One region of the Streptomyces sp. NPDC058674 genome, then DNA from elsewhere that is predicted to be linked to it. Evidence: riboswitches for the same ligand, from Rfam matches in the RefSeq annotation. Region 1 holds a riboswitch; the other holds the start of a gene.
The links. Region 1 has a riboswitch for S-adenosylmethionine ahead of ACFWU6_RS21585 (aminotransferase class V-fold PLP-dependent enzyme). Riboswitches for the same ligand answer to the same signal wherever they lie in the genome.
Positions count from the first base shown of each region.

Region 2: another riboswitch for S-adenosylmethionine. It lies ahead of thrC (threonine synthase); the one in region 1 lies ahead of ACFWU6_RS21585 (aminotransferase class V-fold PLP-dependent enzyme).

Region 1 is NZ_JBHXSC010000042.1:50,088-60,730, reverse strand. Features, by position in the region: gene ACFWU6_RS21615 (NlpC/P60 family protein) at 1-1,005, opposite strand, end outside; gene ACFWU6_RS21610 (NlpC/P60 family protein) at 1,249-2,274, opposite strand; gene ACFWU6_RS21605 (NYN domain-containing protein) at 2,527-3,891, opposite strand; gene ACFWU6_RS21600 (hypothetical protein) at 3,932-4,171, opposite strand; gene ACFWU6_RS21595 (rhomboid family intramembrane serine protease) at 4,308-5,030, shown strand; gene ACFWU6_RS21590 (Lrp/AsnC family transcriptional regulator) at 5,027-5,308, shown strand; gene ACFWU6_RS21585 (aminotransferase class V-fold PLP-dependent enzyme) at 5,744-7,144, opposite strand; SAM riboswitch class IV at 7,361-7,477, opposite strand; gene trpD (anthranilate phosphoribosyltransferase) at 7,567-8,631, opposite strand; gene ACFWU6_RS21575 (cytochrome bc complex cytochrome b subunit) at 8,818-10,473, opposite strand; gene ACFWU6_RS21570 (Rieske 2Fe-2S domain-containing protein) at 10,470-10,643, opposite strand, start outside.
Region 2 is NZ_JBHXSC010000012.1:100,599-111,241, reverse strand. Features, by position in the region: gene otsB (trehalose-phosphatase) at 1-344, shown strand, start outside; gene ACFWU6_RS09530 (trehalose-6-phosphate synthase) at 407-1,882, opposite strand; gene ACFWU6_RS09525 (glucosyl-3-phosphoglycerate synthase) at 1,929-2,879, opposite strand; SAM riboswitch class I at 3,066-3,222, shown strand; gene thrC (threonine synthase) at 3,240-4,514, shown strand; gene ACFWU6_RS09515 (MoaD/ThiS family protein) at 4,548-4,826, shown strand; gene ACFWU6_RS09510 (cold-shock protein) at 5,224-5,430, shown strand; gene groL (chaperonin GroEL) at 5,766-7,388, shown strand; gene ACFWU6_RS09500 (GNAT family N-acetyltransferase) at 7,493-7,918, opposite strand; gene ACFWU6_RS09495 (Uma2 family endonuclease) at 7,981-8,418, opposite strand; gene ACFWU6_RS09490 (phosphoribosylanthranilate isomerase) at 8,695-9,312, shown strand; gene ACFWU6_RS09485 (beta-glucanase) at 9,382-10,119, shown strand; gene ACFWU6_RS09480 (GNAT family N-acetyltransferase) at 10,187-10,643, opposite strand, start outside.

The DNA.
Region 1 (10,643 bases):
GCGCACCCGGGCCCCGGGGTAGGGGGCGTGCACCACCTGGCCGTTGCCGACGTACATGCCGACGTGGCTGGCGTCGGACCGGTACGTCACCAGGTCGCCCGGCCGGGCCTGCGACAGCGGCACCTGCCGCCCGGCGTGCCGCTGGGCCTGCGAGGTCCGCGGCAGGGAGACGCCGGCCTGCCGGTACGACCACACCATCAGCCCGGAGCAGTCGAAGCCCGAGGGGCCGGTGGAGCCCCAGATGTACGGGCGGCCGACCGCCGCCCGGGCCGCCATGACGGCGGTGGCGGCGCGCCCCGAGGAGGGGCCGGCCGCGGCGGGCTCGGGAAGGCCGGCCGCGCGGCCGCCGGAGCGCGAGGCGCGCTCGAATGCGGCCCGCTCCTCGGACGGCATGGCGTTCAGCAGCCGCCGGGCCGCCGCGAGCTTCGCCGTGACGGCACGCTTGTGCCGCGCGACGTCGGCGCGCAGGGCCTCCAGCTCGCCGAGTTTGTGCGAGGCCTCCCGGCGCTCCTGGCCGAGCCGGCGCTGCTCCTCGCGGAGTTCGTCCAGCTGGTGGGCCTGACGGCCGGTCAGCCGGTCCAGGACGGCGGCGCGGGCGAGGTAGTCGTCGGGGTCCTCGGAGAGCATCAGCCCGAGGGCGGGGTCGATGGCGCCGCCCCGGTACTGGGCTCCGGCGAAGGTGCCGAGGACGCCCCGCATGGTGTTGATGCGGTCCTGGCCGCGGGCGATCGCGTCCTGGGCCCGGTTGACCTCGGAACGCAGCCGGTCGGCCTTCTCCCCGGCCTCGTTGAAGCGCTCGGTGGCCTGCTCGGCCTCCTCGAAGAGGCGGTCGACCTGGGCGCGGCTGCCCGCCGGGGGCTCCTGCGGGAGGCCGGGGGCCGCGCTCGCGGATACTCCCGTCATGGCGACCGCGGCCGTGGCCGCGGCGGCGGTCAGGACGGTGACCTTCGTGTTCCGGTCGAGGCCGGTGAGACCGGTGAAGCCCGGCCGGCGATGGGACGCCACGTGGAACCGCTCCCTTCCGCTGCGCGGGGCCCGGGTCCGCCCTCCGTGGACGGCCGTGTGCCGGGTCCGCGCTGGCAGACAGTAGCGGCGGGGCAGGGCGCCGGCCAACGACCGCCCGGGGGCACGCACGGCGGCGCCCCGCAGGAGACGCAGGTCACCGGCGGGGCGTGCGGTCACAGCGGGGTGCCGCAATTCGCCCGGATGGGCGGTGCGCGGCGCGTCCCCCGGGGCGGACGGGCGGGGTCAGATGCGGACGCCGAACTGGAACGGCATGTTGTCCATCGACTCGTACTTGACGCCGCCGCGCGGGTTGGAGGCGTGCAGCGTCATGTTGTTGCCCGCGTACAGACCCACGTGGTGCAGGTCCCCGTAGAAGAAGACCAGGTCACCGGGCTGGAGCTCGCTGCGGCTGACGCGCCTGCCCTCCTCCGCCTGGGTGTAGGTGGTGCGGGTGATGCTGACGCCGGCCTGCTTGTACGCCCACTGGGTGAGCCCGGAGCAGTCGTACGCACCGGGGCCGGTGGCGCCCATGACGTACGCGGAGCCCAGCTTGGTCTTGGCGGCGGCGAGGGCGGCGCCGGCCCGGCCGGAGGCCTTCACGTTGCCGAGTTCGACCCGCTCCCCGGCGCTGCGGCTGGCGCGGGACTCCTCCTCCTTGATCTGCGTGCGCTCCTGCGCGGTCAGGGAGTTGAGGAGGGCCTGGGCCTCGCCGAGCTTGTCCTGCGTGACCTTCTTCTTCTCGCCGAGCTCCTTGCGGGTGGCGTCGAGGTCGGCGAGCTTGCCGGCGGCCTCCTGGCGCTGCTGCGCGAGGCTGCGCTGCTTGGCCTGGATCTTCTGGACGGCTTCGACCTGCTTGCCGCTCAAGTGGTCCAGGGAGGCGGCCTTGTCGAGGTAGCTGTCCGGGTCGGCCGACAGGAAGAGCGCGAGGGAGGGGTCGATGCCGCCGCCCCGGTACTGGGCGCTGGCCATCGAACCGAGCGTGCTGCGCAGCTCGTTGAGGTCGCCCTGGCCGCGCGCGACCTGGTCCTGGAGCTGGCCGATCTCCTTTTCGAGCTTCTCCTGGCGCTCCTTGGCCCCGTTGAACTTCTCGGTGGCCTGCTCCGCCTCTTCGTAGAGGGCGTCGACCTGGGCCTTGACCTCGTCCTTGCCCGGCTTGGCGGGGGCGGCGGAGGCGCCCTGGGCGGTGAGGGCGACGGCGGCGGCCGCCGTGGCGGTCAGGACGGTCACGCGAGCGCGGGTCGGCTGCTTGGGTCGACGGTGGGACGCCACGAAGGCGAGCTCCTTCTTCCTCGAGCCGCCGAAGAACGCAACTCGGCAGCACCTCCGCTGCCACCCCGAATGAGTGATCTACCGCACGAAGGTTTGAGCAGACCCTAGTGACCCTTCTGTGATCAGTTCAAATCCTGTAGGGAAAAAACTCGGTCTCCGACCAGCTTCTTTACCTACAGCGCACGCTCCGTGCCGGGCACTTGACGGTACGTTCCCTGCTTGCCCCATCAATTCCGGCATAAGGGCCACGAGTTACGAAACGCGCGAAAGCCGCTTCAGCAGCAAGGCGGACGTCACGGGCCGCGCCCCGGCCTTGGCCACCCCGTCGGCGACCTCGCGGTCGGTGGAGACCACGACCACCGGCCGGCCCGGCGGCTCCGCCCGCACCAGCTGGCGGATCAGCTCGTCCGCCGTCACCCCCGCCTTGGAGAACAGCACCCGCACCCCGCGCGGCGGCGCGAGCAGCACCGGGGCCGCCAGCTCCGCCCCGTCGAACACACAGGTCATCTCCGCGCCGGTCTGCGCGGCCAGCATCGACAGGCCGCCCAGCAGCCGCAGCCGCTGCTTCTCCAGCGGCATCGTCGGATAGCCGGTCTTCGTCACGTTGTAGCCGTCGATCACGAGATGCGCCTGCGGCAGGGCCAACAGCTGGTCCAGCAGGGCCGGATCGGTCTCCGACAGGGCCCGCGCCGCGATGTCCTTGGGGGTCATCCGGCCCGGCTCCACCGCGTCCACGGTGTCCGCCGGACGGGTGTGCACCGGCGGCAGCGCCAGCTCGCGGCGCAGCCCCGCCGCCGCGTCCAACACGGTGTCCAGCAGCAGTCGCAGCCGCATGTCCTCGATGCTGCGCCCCTCGCGGGTGGCCCGGCGCGAGGTCTCCAGCGCCGTCTCCACCTCCGCCAGCCGGGCCCTGAGCCGCCGGGACTCGCTCTCGGCGGCGGCCACCCGCGCGGCCGCCTCCCCGCGGATGCCGTCGACCTCCGCGGTCAGCTTGCGCAGGGCGGCCTCACCGCGCTTGACGTCGCTCAGGGCGCTGCGCAGCTTGCGGTGCAGCGACTCCGCCTCCTTGCGCGCCCCGTCCAGGTCGGTCCGCACCTGCTCCCCGCCCGCGCGCTGGAGCTCCCGTACGTGGGCCAGCTCCTCGCGGAGCCGGTCCAGTTCGCGCCGGGTCTCCTCGTCCACCCGCTCGGCGTCGGCGCGCTGCGCCTCCTCACCCGCGGCGGCCACCAGCTTGACCCAGCCGGCCGGCCGCAGGACGTACGCGGCGGCCGCCACGTCCAGCGGATCGGCGGCGGCGGGCGGCGCGCCGGACTCCAGCGCCCCGGCCAGGTCCGCCTGCGCCTCGCGCACCTTGTCGGCGACCCGGCCGCGGAACACGGCGTCGGTCTCCACCGCGGCGGCCATGGCGGTTCCCGCGAACTTGGCGCGCCGGGTCGGGGTGAAGCGGGCGTACTGGCGCAGCTGCGCCGGGAGGTCCGCGACCGTCAGCCCGCCGAAGGCGTCCGACACGATCGCGACGACCCGGCGCCGCACGCCTTCCGGCAGCGGGCGGTCGAGGACCTCGGCGGCGTCGCCGGCCGCGTCGGCCGGCTCAGCGCCGCTTGCTGGCTCCACAATCCGTCACCCCTACCGTGATCTACCTGTGGGCGGGACTCCGTCAGGAGTCCGCGCCCGGCCTGTCCACGAGCTCGATCTGGTCCACCGCGTTGCACCAGCGGCAGCGGACCGACTCGATGGTCTCATTGACCACCTCGCGCTCCTCGACCTTGGGCTCCCCGGCGAGGTCCAAGTGGACGTACTCCACGACCTTCGACGAGCGGGTGACGTCGAAGCGCGTGAGGTTGCCGCACAGGGTGCAGCGCCACCGGGTGGTGTCGGTCGGCAGGGGAACCGTCATCAGGCCGCTCTCTCCTTCGTAGCTGTTTCAATTAAAGCGGTCCGCGCGGCCGTCTGCGTCGACCGCCGGACCGCAGCTCGTAACCCTACGGCCTGCCACCGCCTCAGGCGGGGCTCGTTGCGTCATGCTCTGTCACATGATCGTAAGGTGGCGGGCCGTACGCGAGGCAGCCCGGGGACCGGTGGTCACCCACGCGCTGATCGCCGGCTGCGGTGTGGTGTTCGTCCTGAGCCCGGCCTCGGGGCTGAACCCGTCCTACGGGACGGGTGAGGAGCTGCTGACGGCCGGGACGGCGTACTTCCAGCGCTGGGGCGTGGTCCCGGACGAGCTCTTCACGGGCACCCCGCGCGCCTGGCTGACCCCGCTGACCGCACTGTTCGTCCACGGCAGCTGGCTGCACCTGCTGGGGAACATGCTCTTCCTCCACGTCTTCGGCGCGATGGCGGAGGAGCGGATGGGACGAGGGCCGTTCCTCGCCTTCTACGTCTGCTCCGGCTACACGGCCCTCGCGGCCTACGCGGCGGCCAACGCCCACTCCGCGCAGACGCTGATCGGCGCGTCCGGGGCCATCTCGGCGGTGCTGGGCGCCTTCCTCTACCTGCTGCCGTGGGCCCGGGTGACGAGCCTGTTCCCGTTCCTCTTCTTCCTGCCCCTGCGGTTCCCGGCGTGGATCGTGCTGGTGTTCTGGTTCGCCCTCCAGTGGGTGGCGGCGAGCCGGGCGGGCAGCGGCCCCGGGGTCGCCTATCTGGCCCATCTGGTGGGCTTCTCGCTGGGCTTCCTCTACGCGTGGGTGCGGTATCGGGGTGCGACTAGAGTGAGGCGACCAGCGACGGCCACCGAGGGAGACAGCCAGCCGTGATCACCGCGATCGTGCTCATCAAGACCAGCGTGGACCGCATCCCCGAGATCGCCGAGTCCATCGCCGCGCTGGACAGCGTCAGCGAGGTCTACTCCGTCACCGGTACGTACGACCTGATCGCGCTGGTCCGCGTGGCGCGCCACGAGAACCTGGCGGACATCATCCCCGGCCGCATCAGCAAGATCCCGGGCGTCGAGGCGACGGACACGCACGTGGCGTTCCGCACGTACTCCCAGCACGACCTGGAAGCGGCCTTCGCCATCGGCCTCGACGCGTAACGCCTCCGGCGCGGTGCGGCGCCGCTCGGCCGGGCCCGTACCCGGGCGGCGGCGGGCGGGCCGGCCCGGTGGGGAGCGGGGTCCCGCCGGGACGTCTCCTCGGCTCGCGCACGGAGGGAGTGCTTCGACGGCACGGGCCGGTTGCGCGCTCGTCCTGCGGGGACGCCCCGGCACGCCCCCACTCCCCACCGGTCCGGCCGGCGCCGTGTGACCGGAGGGCGGCTGCGGGGTGGGGACACTCCGGAGGGTCCCCGCAGGACGAGCGCGCAACCGGGCTTCACCGTCGAAGCACTCCCTCGGTGCGCGAGCCGAGGAGACCCTCCGGAGGGGCACCGCCCCGCAGCCGCCCTCCCGTCACACCGACCCCCGCCGCCGCCCTCCCGTCACGCCGACCCCCGCCGCCCGGCGCCGGTGCGCTCCCGTGCAGCCGGCCGGTCAGACGGCCGGGACGCAGCGGCCCTCTTCCGTGCGGTACTGCCACTTCGCGCCGTCCGCGACCAGTTCCCCCACCGCCCGCACGAAGCGCTCCACGTGCTCGTCCGGGGTGCCGGCCCCGAAGCTGACCCGGATGGCGTTCAGCGAGCGCTCCCCCGGCGCCGCCTCGGGCGCACCGCACTCGCCCGGCTCCTGCGGCTCGCTGCCCAGCAGCGTGCGGACCAGCGGGTGGGCGCAGAAGAGGCCGTCCCGCACGCCGATCCCGTACTCCGCCGACAGTGCGGCGGCGAAGTGCGAGCTGTTCCAGCCGTCCACCACGAAGGAGATGACGCCGACGCGCGGGGCGTCGTCGCCGAAGAGGGACAGCACGCGGACCGCGGGGACCTCGGCCAGGCCCTCGCGCACCGCGGCGATGAGGCGCCGCTCCCGGGCGACGAGGCTGTCGAAGCCCGCCTCGGTCAGGGCGCGGCAGGCGGAGGCGATGGAGTAGACGCCGATGACGTTCGGGGACCCGGCCTCGTGACGGGCGGCCGTGGTGTGCCACTCGACATCCACGCCGCCGTCCTCCCGGCGAGCCACCTTGCGGGAGGCCCCGCCGCCGGCGAGGTACGGCTCGGCCTCCTGGAGCCAGTCCGCGCGGCCGGCGAGCACGCCCGAGCCGAAGGGGGCGTAGAGCTTGTGGCCGGAGAAGGCGACCCAGTCCACGTCCAGCTCCTGCACGGAGACGGGGTGGTGGGGGGCCAGCTGGGCGGCGTCCAGGACGATCCGCGCACCGTGCGCGTGCGCGGCGGCGGCCAGCTCCTTCACCGGCCACAGCTCACCGGTGACGTTGGAGGCACCGGTGACGCAGACCAGCGCCGGGCCGTGGCCCTCCCCGGTCGGCGCAGTGCGGTCGGCCAGGGCCCGCTCCAGCGTGGCGACGGCCTCGGCGGGGGTGCGGGGCGCGTTGAGGTAGGTGACGCGGGCGTCCACCCACGGGAGCAGCGAGGCGTGGTGCTCGGTCTCGAAGACGAAGACCTGGCAGCCGGCGGGGAGCGCCGCGGCCAGCAGGTTGAGCGAATCGGTGGTGGAGCGGGTGAAGACGACCTGGTCGTCGGCGCGGCAGTCGAGGAACCGGGCCACGGTGGCGCGGCTCTGCTCGAAGAGGTCGGTCGAGAGCTGGGAGAGGTAGCCCGCCCCGCGGTGGACGCTGCCGTAGTACGGGGCGTAGGCGGCCACGTCGTCCCAGACCCGCTGGAGGGCGGGGGCGCTGGCCGCGTAGTCGAGGGCCGCGTAGGTGACCTCGCCGCCGGTGACGAGCGGGACGGTGACGTCCCGGCCGAGGACCGCGAGCGGCTCGGCACAGGCGGGGTCCACGGCGGTGGCGGCGACGGCGGTGGCGGCGTTCAGGGATGCGGACATGGCGGTATCTCCCGGCAGGCAGGGGTGAATGGCTTCGGTGTGCCCGTACGGGGGTGCGGCTCGGCGGCCGACCGGGTACGGGAAGGTCCTCGGAGTGGACGGGGGTACGCGGAGGCGACCCTGTTCCGAGGGTTGAAGAAGGGGCGGATTCGCCCTATCGCATTCGCTTGCTCACGGAAAACGCTCCTCGAGAGACCAGGACCCCTGGTGTCGAGGGATCCGCGCTTGCCGTAGACCTCGCTGCCTACGACCTGGTCATCACCCGGGGCACCCCGCCACGGAAGGAGGGTTGCCGGACAGCAAGCCGGGGCCTAAACGCTGTCACTCGTGACCTGGTCAGCATCCTGCCACATGATCCCCCGCGCGCAAGACCCCGGTCCGCATGGTGGACCGGGGTCTTGGCGCGAAACGACCGGCGGGGTTCAGGCGTTGCTGGCCGCCACCCACCGCTCCAGGGCCGCCAGGGCCGCACCCGAGTCGACGGCCTGCGCCGCGCGGGCGATGCCGGCCCGGAGCTGGTCCTCCAGGCTGTCCTTGCCCGGGTCCAGGGCCACCAGGGCGGCCGCCGAGTTCAACAGGACGGCGTCGCGCACCGGGCCCGTCTCGCCGCCCAGCAGGCGGCGGGCGACGTCCGCGTTGTACGAGGCGTCCGCGCCGCGCAGAGCGGAGACGTCCACCAGCGGGATGCCCACGTCGCGGGGGTCGAAGGGCTGCTCCGCGACCTTGCCGTCCCGGACCCACCAGACGCGCGAGGTCGCGGTGGTGGTCAGCTCGTCGAGGCCGTCGTCGCCGCGGAAGACCAGCGCCGAGGAGCCGCGGTCCGCGAGGACGCCCGCCACGATGGGGGCCACCCGGGGGTCGGCGACGCCGGTCGCCTGGGCGCGGACCCGGGCCGGGTTGGTCAGCGGGCCGAGGAAGTTGAACAGGGTCCGGATGCCCAGCTCCCTGCGGGCTCCGGCCACGTGCCGCAGCGCGGGGTGGAACTTCACGGCGAAGCAGAAGGTGATGCCGGCCTCCTCGGCGACCTCGGCCACGCGGGCCGGGGTCAGGTCGAGGTTGACGCCGAGCTTCTCCAGGACGTCGGAGGCGCCGCTGGCGGAGGAGGCGGCCCTGTTGCCGTGCTTGACGACCTTGGCGCCCGTACCGGCCACGACGATCGCCGACATCGTCGAGATGTTCACCGTCTTGGCCCCGTCGCCGCCGGTGCCGACGATGTCCACCGTCCGGCCCGGCACCTCGATCAGGTTGGCGTGCTCGTACATGGTGCGCACGAGCCCGCTGATCTCCTCGACCGTCTCCCCCTTGGCGCGCATCGCGACGACGAAGCCGGCGATCTGGGCGTCGGTGGCCTCCCCGCGCATGATCCGGTCCATGGCCCAGGCGGTGTCGTCGGCGCCGAGGTCGCGGCCGGTCAGCAGGGCGTCGAGGACGCCCGGCCAGCTACGGGCCGCCACGCTGTCGCCGCCTGCCGGGCTTACAACGTCCATGGTCCGCTCCTGCTGCTGGTGGGCGCCCCCGCTTCCGCCGCCCACGTCGAATGGGAAGGGCTTCAGCCTATCCAGCCCCGGGGACGGCAAAGAGCCCCGTCCAGACACTGGACGGGGCTCTCGCCGTGGTGACACCAGGACTGACCGAAACCGGTCCTTCGAGCTGTGGTGCGGTACTGCGGGGGATCAGTGGTGGCCGTGGCCGCTCTGGATCTCCTTGTACTCCTCCACCGTGGGCTTCGGAATCTGGTTGTCCTCGGCGTAGTACCCCTGGCTGAGCTTGACGCGCAGCTTCTCCAGGGCACCCACCTTGCGCTCGACACCGTTCTCGTCGACCGTCGGGCCGATCTCGGCCGGCTTGTACTGCGTGTGCGAGGTGAGCTTGTGCAGCTGACCCTGCGGGAGCGGCTCGTGGATCTCGACGAACTCACCGTGCGGGAGCCGCTTGATGATGCCGGTCTCGCGACCGTGCAGCACCTTGTCGCGGTCGCGGCGCTGGAGGCCGAGGCAGATCCGCTTGGTGATCACGAAGGCGATGACCGGGCCGACGAAGAAGCCGATCCGCGCGAACCAGGTGATCGAGTTGATCGACAGGTGGAAGTACTGCGCGAACATGTCGTTTCCACCGGCGATCAGCAGGATCACGTACCACGTGAGCCAGGCGACACCGAAGGCCGTACGGGTCGGGACGTTGCGCGGGCGGTCCAGGATGTGGTGCTCGCGCGTGTCCTTGGTGACCCAGGACTCGATGAACGGGTACACCGCGATCGCGGCCAGCACCAGCGGGAAGATCACCAGCGGGATGAACACGCCCAGGACGAGCGTGTGGCCCCACAGGTTGACCTCCCAGCCCGGCATGGCTCGGATCAGGCCCTCGGAGAAGCCCATGTACCAGTCGGGCTGCGCGCCGGTGGACACGTGGTCCGGACGGTACGGGCCGAGCGCCCAGATCGGGTTGATCGACGCGATGCCGGAGATGGCCGCGATCACACCGAAGACCAGGAAGAAGAAGCCTCCGGCCTTCGCCATGTAGACGGGCAGCAGCGGCATGCCGACGACGTTGTTGTTCGTCCTGCCGGGGCCCGCGAACTGGGTGTGCTTGTGGTAGAAGACCAGGATCAGGTGGGCCACCAGCAGGCCCATCATGATGCCGGGCAGCAGCAGGATGTGCACCGAGTAGAAGCGCGCGACGAAGTCGCCGCCCGGGAACTCCCCGCCGAACAGGAACATCGACAGGTACGTGCCGACGACCGGGACGGACAGGATGGCGCCCTGCATGAAGCGGACACCGGTACCCGACAGCAGGTCGTCCGGCAGCGAGTAGCCGGTGAACCCGGTGAACATGCCGAGGACCAGCAGCAGGAAGCCGAAGACCCAGTTCACCTCGCGCGGCTTGCGGAACGCGCCGGTGAAGAACACGCGCATCATGTGCACGAGCATCGCCGCGACGAAGATCAGCGCGGCCCAGTGGTGGATCTGGCGGATCAGCAGGCCGCCGCGGACGTCGAAGCTGATGTCCAGCGTCGAGGCGAAGGCCTCGGACATCAGGACGCCCTGCATCGGCACGTACGAGCCGTGGTACTCGACTTCGTTCATGCTCGGGTGGAAGAACAGCGTCAGGTACACACCCGTGAGGATGATGATGATGAAGCTGTAGAGGCAGATCTCACCCAGCATGAAGGACCAGTGGTCCGGGAAGATCTTGCGCATGTTGGCCTTGGCGAGGCCGTAGATGCCCAGGCGGCCGTCCGCCCAGTCGGCCACGCGCTCGCCGGCCGGCGCTTTGCGCCCCGGCTTGCCCGCCGCGCCCGCGGCTGATGAATTCGTAGTGGCAGTGCTCATCCGCGCTCCCAGAATGCAGGCCCGACGGGCTCTTCGAAGTCGCCGAGCGCTTCGAGGAAGCCTTCGTCATTCACGCCGATCCGCAGCTGCGGAAGCGCGTGACCGGCCGGGCCGAAGATGACTCGGGCGCCGTCGGAGAGGTCGAAGGTGGACTGGTGGCACGGGCAGAG
Region 2 (10,643 bases), on a different contig from region 1:
TGCGGGAGCCGCTGGCGGCCCTGGCCGCACGGCACGGGCTGATGGTGGAACCGGGCCGGGCCGTGCTGGAGCTGCGGCCCCCGGGCATCGACAAGGGCGTTGCGCTGACGGAGTTCCTGGAGGAGACGGACGCCGAGGCGGTGCTGTACGCCGGCGACGACCTGGGGGACCTGGCCGCCTACGCGGCCGTCGAGAAGCGCAGGGCCGAGGGGCGGCCGGGGCTGCTGGTGTGCAGCGGCTCGGCGGAGGTCCCGGAGCTGGCCTCGCGGGCCGACATCGTCCTGGCGGGCCCCGAGCAGGTCGTGGCCCTGCTCGCCACCCTGGCCCGAGCCCTGCGCACCTGACCGGCCCGGCCCTGCGCCGGCGGGGTCTCCCGCGGGCGCAGGGCCGGGTGGGGCCGGGCGTCTCAGGCGCGGCCGGGAGCGGACAGCGCGTCCAGCTGGGCGGTGAACCACTGCGCCGGAGGCAGCGCCGTGGCCGCCGCCGCCAGCCGCTTCGTGCGCTCCGCCCGCTCCGCGTCCGGCATCGACAGCGCCTGGTGCAGGGCCTGCGCCGTCTGCGTGACGTCGTACGGATTCACCGTCACCGCGTGCTCGTGGAGCTCCTCGTACGCCCCCGCGCCCGTCGACAGGACCAGTGCGCAGCCCGCCTCCGACACCACCGGGATCTCCTTCGCGACCAGGTTCATCCCGTCCCGCACCGGGTTGACCAGGGCCACGTCCGCCAGCCGGTACGCCGCCAGCGAGCGCGTGAAGTCGTCCTTGACCGACACCAGCACCGGCTGCCAGTCCTGCGTGCCGAACTCCGCGTTGACCTCCGCCGCCAGCTCCGCCACCGACGCGGTGTACTCCCGGTACACCGCCAGGTCCTGCCGGGACGGGTACGCGGAGGCCAGGTGCACCACCCGGCCCCGCCACTCGGGGTGGACCGTCAGCAGCTCGCGGTAGGCCAGCAGGCCCCGCAGGATGTTCTTCGACAGCTCGGTGCGGTCCACCCGGACGATCGCCTTGCGGTCCCCGACCTCCGTCCGCAGCTGCTCCAGCTTCGCGTCGACCTCGGGCCGGTGGGCGAGCGCCCGCAGGTCCTCGGCGTCCACCCCCAGCGGGAAGGCCGTCACCGTGGTCTCCCGCGTCGGCCCCGGCCCGCCGCCGTCCGCGGGCGTCCTGCGGTGCGCCACCACGGCCGGGCGGCCCCCGCGGGCCGGGGTCGCCGTCGCGGCCCCCGCGGGGGAGTCGACGTCCGCTCCCGCGACGAAGTTCGCCGCCCAGCCCTCGGTGTGGAAGCCCAGGACGTCCGCCCCGAGCATTCCCCACACCAGCTCCTCGCGGATGGCGTCGGGCAGCATCCGCAGGAATTCGGGCGAGGCCCACGGCGTGTGCGTGAAGTGCGCGATCCGCAGGTCCGGCCGCAGCTCCCGCAGCTGCCCCGGCACCAGCGCCAGGTGGTAGTCCTGCACCAGGACGCGGGCGCCCGGCGCCGCCTCCTGCGCGAGGGCCTGCGCGAAGGCGCGGTTGTAGGCGGTGTAGGAGGCCCACTGTGCGTGGAACCGCGCGTCGAAGACGGGCTCGCGCGGGATCTCGTAGAGGTGGTGGTGGGTGAACCACAGGACGGAGTTGGCGATGCCGTTGTACGCGTCGTCGTACACCGCGGGATCGATGTCCAGCATCCGGACGCCGGGCTCCGAGACGCCCCGGCGCACCGCCTCCCGGTCCGCGTCCGACAGGGCCGCGCAGATCCACACCGTGTCCGGCTGCTCCGCGAGGGCCGCGGAGAGGCCGGAGACGAGGCCGCCCCCGCCGCGCCGGGCGCTGAGCCCGCCGTCGTCGGAGAGGGCGTAGGAAAGGGGTCCGCGGTTCGCTGCGACGAGCACCTGAGAAGCCATGCCGCCAACCTAGCCGGGCCCGGGCCCCCTCAAACCGTCCGATTCGTCACGCCACGCGGCGCACCGCGTACTCCTCGACCTCCCGCATCGGCGGCCGCTCCTCGGTGTCCACCGCGTGGGTGCGCGCCACGAAACCCTGCGGGCCCCGCTCGAACTGCGTCAGCTCCGGCCGTACGAGGTGCCCGCGCGAGAGCCGCAGCTGCGCCGTGCGGTAGATCGCCGCGGCCATCCGGCCGAGCGCCTGCCCGTCCTGGTGGCGGTGGAGCCGTACGCCCACGTCCACCTGGGCCAGCGCGTCCAGCCCGACCGTGTGCAGGGCGTCCACGAGCAGGCCGAGCTCGACGCCGTACCCGACGGGGAAGGGCAGCCGCTCCAGCAGCGAGCGGCGGACGGCGTACTCGCCGCCCAGCGGCTGGACGAAGCCGGCCAGCTGCGGCCAGTGGAGGTTGAGCAGGGGGCGGGCGACGAGCTCGGTGACCCGGCCGCCCTGGCCGGGGGCGTCGCCCAGCGGGCGGTCGTACATCGCCTTGACGAACTGCACGTCCGGCTCGGTCAGCAGCGGTCCCACGATGCCGGAGACGAAGGAGGCCGAGAAGTCCCGCAGGTCGGCGTCGACGAAGCAGACGACGTCCCCGCTCGTGGCCAGCAGCGAACGCCACAGCACCTCGCCCTTGCCGGGCAGCGCCGGGAGGCGCGGCAGGATCTCGTCGCGGTGCACCACCCGGGCGCCGGCCTTCGCGGCCACCTCCGCGGTCCGGTCCGCGGAGCCGGAGTCGATCACGACGAGCTCGTCCACCAGGGGTACCGGGAGCCCCTCGATCAGGTCGCGCCGGATCACCTCGACGATGGCGCCGACCGTCGGCTCCTCGTCGAGCGCGGGCAGCACCACGCTGACCGTGGTGCCCGTCGCCCGCTTCAGGTCCAGGAGCCGGGCGAGCGGTCGGTCGGCGGCGGCCCAGGAGCGGTCGGCCAGCCAGCGCTCCACCTCTTCCAGCACGTTCAGCACTCCCTGGTTACTCGGCGGTATGGGCCGAAAAGTGATCCATCTCGCGGTTCGGACGGCTGTCTCAACCACACGGACCTTCGGTTACAGTCTTGAACAACGCGAAGCACCACCGCATGCCGGGGGTGCTCGCCGACAAACGCCCGGACGTGCCATGGAGCGCGCGGCCCGGTGCCATACCGCTCATCCAGAGGGGCAGAGGGACACGGCCCGTTGAAGCCCCGGCAACCCTCCAGTCGGTTCTCGCGATGCGTTCTGCGCACACCCCGCGAGGTCCCCGGCTAGGGAAGGTGCCAATTCCGTCTCATGGCGAAGTGCGCCATGGGGAAGATGAGGAGAAAGGGCCTCGCCATCATGGCTGCACAGACTGTCGCCACCTCTGTTGATCTCGGACCTGCCACCGGCCTCTCCTGTCGCGAGTGCGGCACCCGGTTCGACCTCGGACCCGTCTTCGCGTGTGCCGAGTGCTTCGGACCGCTGGAAGTCGCCTACGACCTCCCCACCGGCGACCCCGAGGCCCTGCGCGCCGCGATCGAGGCCGGTCCCGACAACATCTGGCGCTACGCGCCGCTGCTGCCCGTCCCCGCGGACGTGGCCTCCAAGCCCAGCCTGAACCCGGGCTTCACCAAGCTCGTGGACGCCGCCAACCTGGCCAAGGAGCTCGGCTTCACCGGCAAGCTCTACGTCAAGGACGACTCCGGCAACCCGACGCACTCCTTCAAGGACCGCGTCGTGGCCATCGCCGTCGAGGCGGCCCGCGCCTTCGGCTTCACCACCCTCTCCTGCTCCTCCACCGGCAACCTGGCCGGCGCCGTCGGCGCCGCGGCCGCCCGGGCCGGTTTCCGCTCCTGCGTGTTCATCCCGCACGACCTGGAGCAGGGCAAGGTCGTCATGGCCGGTGTCTACGGCGGCGACCTCGTCGGCATCGAGGGCAACTACGACGACGTCAACCGCTTCTGCTCCGAGCTCATCGGCGACCCGCTGGGCGAGGGCTGGGGCTTCGTCAACGTCAACCTGCGCCCGTACTACGGCGAGGGCTCCAAGACCCTCGCGTACGAGATCTGCGAGCAGCTCGGCTGGCGGCTGCCCGACCAGATCGTGATCCCGATCGCGTCCGGCTCCCAGCTGACGAAGATCGACAAGGGCCTGCAGGAGCTGATCAAGCTCGGTCTCGTCGAGGACAGGCCGTACAAGATCTTCGGCGCCCAGGCCGAGGGCTGCTCCCCGGTCTCGACCGCCTTCAAGGCCGGCCACGAGGTGGTCCGCCCGCAGAAGCCGAACACCATCGCCAAGTCGCTGGCCATCGGCAACCCGGCGGACGGCCCCTACGTCCTGGACATCGCGCGGCGCACCGGCGGCTTCGTCGAGGACGTCAACGACGAGCAGGTCGTCGAGGCCATCAAGATCCTGGCGCAGACCGAGGGCATCTTCGCCGAGACGGCGGGCGGCGTGACCGTCGGCGTCACGAAGAAGCTCGTGGAGGACGGCCGGCTCGACCCGGCGCTGACCACGGTCATCCTGAACACCGGCGACGGCCTCAAGACGCTGGAGGCGGTGGCCGCGGACAGCGGGCAGACCGCCACCATCCGCCCGAGCCTGGACGCGTTCCGCGCCGCCAACCTGGCGTGACCCTCCCCCGTACCCCGGAAAGGCAGTAGCGCCATGAGCGTCAACGTCCGCATCCCCACCATCCTGCGCACCTACACCGGCGGCAAGGCCGAGGTCCCCGCCGAGGGCGCGAACCTGGCCGAGGTCATCGAGTCGCTGGAGAAGAGCCACCCGGGCATCGCCGCGCGCGTCCTGGACGACCAGGGCAAGCTGCGCCGCTTCGTCAACGTGTACGTCAACGACGACGACGTGCGCTTCGAGGGCGGTCTGGAGGCCGTGACCCCGGACGGCGCCGGCGTCTCGATCATCCCGGCCGTCGCGGGCGGCTGCTGATCACCTGTAGGTGACACGCGAAAACCGAAATTGCCCCCTCCGCTCATAAGCGGAGGGGGCAATTCTGCTTGATTGGGCGCGGTAAGGTTGGGGAAGTCCCCTCCGCTGTTCTTGCCCGCCGCATATGAACGGGCCGCGTCAGGGTCGACATCGGGTCAATGTGCACGTGCCGTATGAGGCTTTGGCGAGATATGCCGGGCCCGAGTTGCCCTGGAATATGTCAAATTTTCACTCTTTTTCAATCTTTTCGGGTGTCCTGAATTCTCGTCGGATTGACCTGTTGCAGACAGCACCGGCGCGGATACATTCAGCCTCGGTCGACGCGTTCCGACGCAAGTTCTGACCCGGGATCGCGAAGTGCGTTCCTGCGCAAGGGCCAGTAATAGGGGAGTTAGGCATGGCTCAGGGCACCGTCAAGTGGTTCAACGCGGAGAAGGGCTACGGCTTCATCGCGGTCGACGGTGGCGCGGATGTGTTCGTCCACTACAGCGCCATCCAGATGGACGGTTACCGCACCCTTGAAGAGGGTCAGCGGGTCGAGTTCGAGATCTCGCAGGGCCAGAAGGGGCCGCAGGCCGACATGGTCAAGCTGGCGGTCGGCTAGTCCGAGCGCGATCGACCACCGACGCGTACGCACCAGGCACCACGAGGGGCCCACATCCCGGACACGGGGTGTGGGCCCCTCGTGCGCCGGGCCCGCGCGACCCGTGCGGCGACTGACCGTTGGCCGGGTCTTGGTCGAAGCCGCTTGCACTCGAGGGGGTCGAGTGCTAATCATTGGCGTTAGCACTCTCCAGTGGAGAGTGCTACTGAAACGAGGACCGGGTCGGTGAGGCCCGCAGGGTCCGGCGGGAAGGAACCGCCGGGCACGCAGGCCGTCCGTCGCGGGCGCGGGCGCGGTCCGGAGCAATCCACCGCTGTCCGGGAGGACCACTTCAGATGGCCAAGATCATTGCGTTCAACGAGGAGGCCCGGCGCGGTCTCGAGCGTGGGATGAACCAGCTCGCCGACGCCGTCAAGGTCACCCTTGGCCCCAAGGGTCGCAACGTCGTCCTTGAGAAGAAGTGGGGCGCGCCCACGATCACCAACGACGGCGTCTCCATCGCCAAGGAGATCGAGCTCGAGGACCCGTACGAGAAGATCGGCGCCGAGCTGGTCAAGGAAGTCGCCAAGAAGACGGACGACGTCGCCGGCGACGGTACGACCACCGCGACCGTGCTCGCCCAGGCGCTCGTCCGCGAGGGCCTGCGCAACGTAGCCGCCGGCGCCAACCCGATGGCCCTCAAGCGTGGCATCGAGAAGGCCGTCGAGGCCGTCTCCGCCGCCCTGCTGGCCCAGGCCAAGGACGTCGAGACCAAGGAGCAGATCGCCTCCACGGCCTCCATCTCCGCCGCCGACACCCAGATCGGCGAGCTCATCGCCGAGGCGATGGACAAGGTCGGCAAGGAAGGCGTCATCACGGTCGAGGAGTCCCAGACCTTCGGTCTGGAGCTCGAGCTCACCGAGGGCATGCGCTTCGACAAGGGCTACATCTCGGCGTACTTCGCCACCGACATGGAGCGCATGGAGTCGTCCCTCGACGACCCGTACGTCCTGATCGTCAACTCCAAGATCGGCTCGGTCAAGGACCTGCTGCCGCTCCTGGAGAAGGTCATGCAGTCCGGCAAGCCGCTGCTGATCATCGCCGAGGACGTCGAGGGCGAGGCCCTGTCGACCCTGGTCGTCAACAAGATCCGCGGCACCTTCAAGTCCGTCGCCGTCAAGGCCCCGGGCTTCGGCGACCGCCGCAAGGCCATGCTCGGTGACATCGCCATCCTCACGGGCGGCACCGTCATCTCCGAGGAGGTCGGCCTCAAGCTGGAGAACGCCGGTCTCGACCTGCTGGGCCGCGCCCGCAAGGTCGTCATCACCAAGGACGAGACCACCATCGTCGACGGTGCCGGCGACAGCGACCAGGTCGCCGGTCGCGTTAACCAGATCCGCGCCGAGATCGAGAACTCCGACTCGGACTACGACCGCGAGAAGCTCCAGGAGCGCCTCGCGAAGCTGGCCGGCGGCGTGGCCGTCATCAAGGCCGGTGCCGCGACCGAGGTTGAGCTCAAGGAGCGCAAGCACCGCATCGAGGACGCCGTTCGCAACGCGAAGGCCGCCGTCGAGGAGGGCATCGTCGCCGGTGGCGGCGTCGCCCTGCTGCAGGCCTCCGCGGTCTTCGAGAAGCTGGAGCTCACGGGTGACGAGGCGACCGGCGCTGCCGCCGTCAAGCTCGCCCTCGAGGCCCCGCTGAAGCAGATCGCCGTCAACGCCGGCCTCGAGGGTGGCGTCGTCGTGGAGAAGGTCCGCAACCTGACCCCGGGCTGGGGTCTGAACGCGGCCACCGGCGAGTACGTCGACCTCATCGCCGAGGGCATCATCGACCCGGCGAAGGTCACGCGCTCCGCGCTGCAGAACGCCGCGTCGATCGCCGCGCTGTTCCTGACGACCGAGGCCGTCATCGCCGACAAGCCCGAGAAGGCCGGTGCCCCCGCGGGCGGCGGCATGCCGGGTGGTGACATGGACTTCTGATCGGCCCCGGCTGATCGGCTGTTCTCGAACGAGGGCGGCACCCCCACGGGGGTGCCGCCCTCGGGCGTTTCTCCGGCCGCAGGGCCGGGACCGTGGCGGCCCGGTCAGAGCTGCTTGAGGAAGTACACGTCCTCGTGGCCGCCCGGGAAGCCGGGGACGCGGGCCGTCTCCGCGTAGCCGTGACGGGCGTAGAAGGCCGGGGCCTGGAAGGTGAACGACGAGACGAGGACGGTCGCGCAGCCGCGCCGGCGGGCCTCGTCCTCGGCGGCGGCCAGCAGCCTGCCGCCCCAGCCGTCGCCGCGGCTGTCCTCACGGACCCAGGTCATTGCGATGCCCGCCCGGTCGCCCCAGCTCCAGCCGCTGAGCCCGGCGACGAGCGCGCCGTCCGCGTCGGTGACCCGGACGGTGAACTCGGACTGCTCGTGTCCCGTCGTCGCCGCCTGGTTGAACGCGTCGAGCTCCTTGTTCAGCCGCGCGTCGAGCTCGGCGTCCGCGCCGCCTGTGGCGATCTCCACCCCGTTGTCGTTCATGGGCCCATTCTGCGGCCCGCCGCCGCGCCGCCACGAACGGGTTTCCGGAGCCCCCGGGTCGGTCAGAACCCGGACGAATCGATGACGCAGCCGAACGGTTCCGGTACGTGCAGGGGCTCGCCGAAGGACACCGTCGTACGGGAGCGGTAGCCGTGCGGGGAGGGGTCCGAGAAGCAGGTGATCTCCGAGCCCTGCATGTCGACGACCAGGTAGACGGGGACGAGCAGGCCGTAGACGTCGAGCTTGTCGGTCCAGCCCGCGTCCTGCGCGGAGACGGAGGTGAACTCCCCGACCAGGGACAGGGCCGCCCCGTCTGCATGGCGGCCGTCCGCTTCGAAGGCCGCTGCGTCGGCGACGAAGAGACCGGGTCCGTAGGCGCGGGCCGCCGCCGGGATTGGAAGAGGAAGGGCGCGCTTTCCACGATGTGCCCGTCCGGAGCATGGTTGCGGAGCTGCTCGCGAAGCGCCCGCATGCGTCGGTAGCAGTGCGGATCGGGCCACGGTGACACGACGATCTTTCCCCGGATGAGCTCGGCCTTGAATCCGTCCGGTGTGTTCATCTCCTCGACGGTGCGCAGGAGGCACTCGAATGTCGCGGGCGCCGACAGCGCGGATTCCATGGGTGTGGCCCGCTCGGTCACGGTGGTCCTCCGCATGGCGTGCGTGCTGTACCGGGCCGGGGCCCGTGTCTCGGATCAGGCTAGCGCCGGGGCCGGGGCCGTGCCTGATCCTCGGGACGGAGTGCCGTGGGGCGGGCGGGTTTGGTTGACTCGGGGGATGAGCGAGAGCAGCACACCCTTCGTCAAGATCTGCGGCCTCAAGAACGCGCGCGACGTCGAGGCGGCCGTGGCCGCGGGGGCCGGCGCCGTCGGGTTCGTCTTCGCCCCGGGCAGCCCGCGTACGGTCGACGCCGCGACCGCGCGCGCCCTCGCGGCGCAGGTGCCGCCCCGGGTGCTGACCGTCGGGGTGTTCCGGGGGCAGTCGGTCGCCGAGATCCGCCGCTTCACCGAGGAGAGCGGCGTGCGGGGCGTCCAGCTGCACGGCGAGGAGGGCCCCGAGGACTTCGCCGCGCTCGCGGCCGAGGGCCGGACGCTGCTGCGGGCCACCGCGGAGCACGTCCGGCGGTGCGGGGAGTACGGCGAGGACCTGCTGCTGATCGACGCGCCGGACCCGGGCTCCGGCAAGCCGTGGAATTGGGGCTCCGCCGAGTTCACCGCGCCGGCCGGCCGGTGGCTGCTGGCGGGCGGTCTGACCCCGGCGAACGTCCGGGAGGCCGTCGAGACCACGGGCGCGTGGGGCGTGGACGTCTCCAGCGGGGTGGAGGGGGAGCGCGGGGTGAAGTCCCCCGAGCTGATCCGCGCCTTCGTGCGCGCGGCGCACGCCGTCGATGGCTGAACGCGTTCGTGCGATTACTCTCAGCGAGAACCGGCGGTTGGTCCGGTTCCCGGCGGGCAGATCACAGTCATGCTCTCGGACACGCTCGGATGGCTGCGGCGCCTGACAAGCCGCCTCGTTCCCGACGGCGGTGGAGGCGTGCCCGTGTTCGCGCCGCGCCGCACTCCCGTCTTCACCGCCGACTTCGCCTCCACCTCCCAGTGGGTCGCCGGCCGCTCCTGGGCGTATCCCGGCGGCGGCCCGGTCAACCCGAACGACAACAAGCTCGACCACCTCGTCGCCGATCCCGCCTACAGCCGTGGCGGGGTCTTCCGCGCGACGCTGCGTCCCGACGGCAACTGGGACGCCGGGCTCCTCACCACCGAGGGCAGCGACGGGGGCTTCCAGGCACGCACCGGCGACGTGCTGGAAGCCCGGGTGAAACTGCCGACCGAGAAGGGCGCCTGGCCCGCCATCTGGACCTGGCGGGACGGCGGCCAGGAGATCGACGTCTTCGAGTACCACCCCGACAACCCGGACCTGCTGGAGCTGTCCAACCACGTCCGCCAGGGCCACCGCTACCACCGCGACCCGTCGGTGCGGCCGGGCGGCTGGGTCGACCTGAAGGTCGAGTTCGGCCGGAGCTCGGTCGTCTGGTGGGTGAACGGCGCCCGGGTCTTCAGCGACGGCCGGGGCGTGGGCCGCAACTGGCACGCGTACCTCATCGTCAACCTCTCGGTCTCGGCTGGGAGGTACCACCCGGCGCCCGATCCGGGAGCGACGGAGATGTCCTACGAGGTGTCGCAGCTGCGGGTGTACCGGCGCTAGGCAGGCGACGTGCACGGGGTCGCGGCGCCCGGCCCGCGGGTCAGTCGGTGCTCAGGCGCCCGACGGGTCAGTCGGTGCGCAGGCGGGCGTGGAGGTGTTCGTCGTGCCAGCCGTCCGCGTGCAGGAGGGCGGCGCGCATCGTGCCCTCCAGGGGGTAGCCGGCCCGGACCGCGACGGCGCAGGACGCCGGGTTCGCCACGGAGTGGGTGATGCGCAGGCGGTGCAGGCCGAGGTCCTCGAAGGCCCAGCGGCCGACGTGGTCGGTGGCCCGCGCCATGGCGCCGCGGCCGCGGCCCGCGGGCAGCAGCCAGTACAGGAATTCGGCGCTGCCGCCCGCGAGGTCGACGTCCCCGAGGCCGATCAGGCCAACGGCCCGGCCGCCCGGGGCCGGGGCCACGGCCCACACGACGCCCTCCTCGGCCCGCCGCCGCGCCTCCCAGCGGACGATCCGCGCCACGGCCCCGGCCTCGTCGAGCAGGCTGGGGCGGTTCCAGTACCGGATGTCCGGGTCGTGGCAGGCCTCG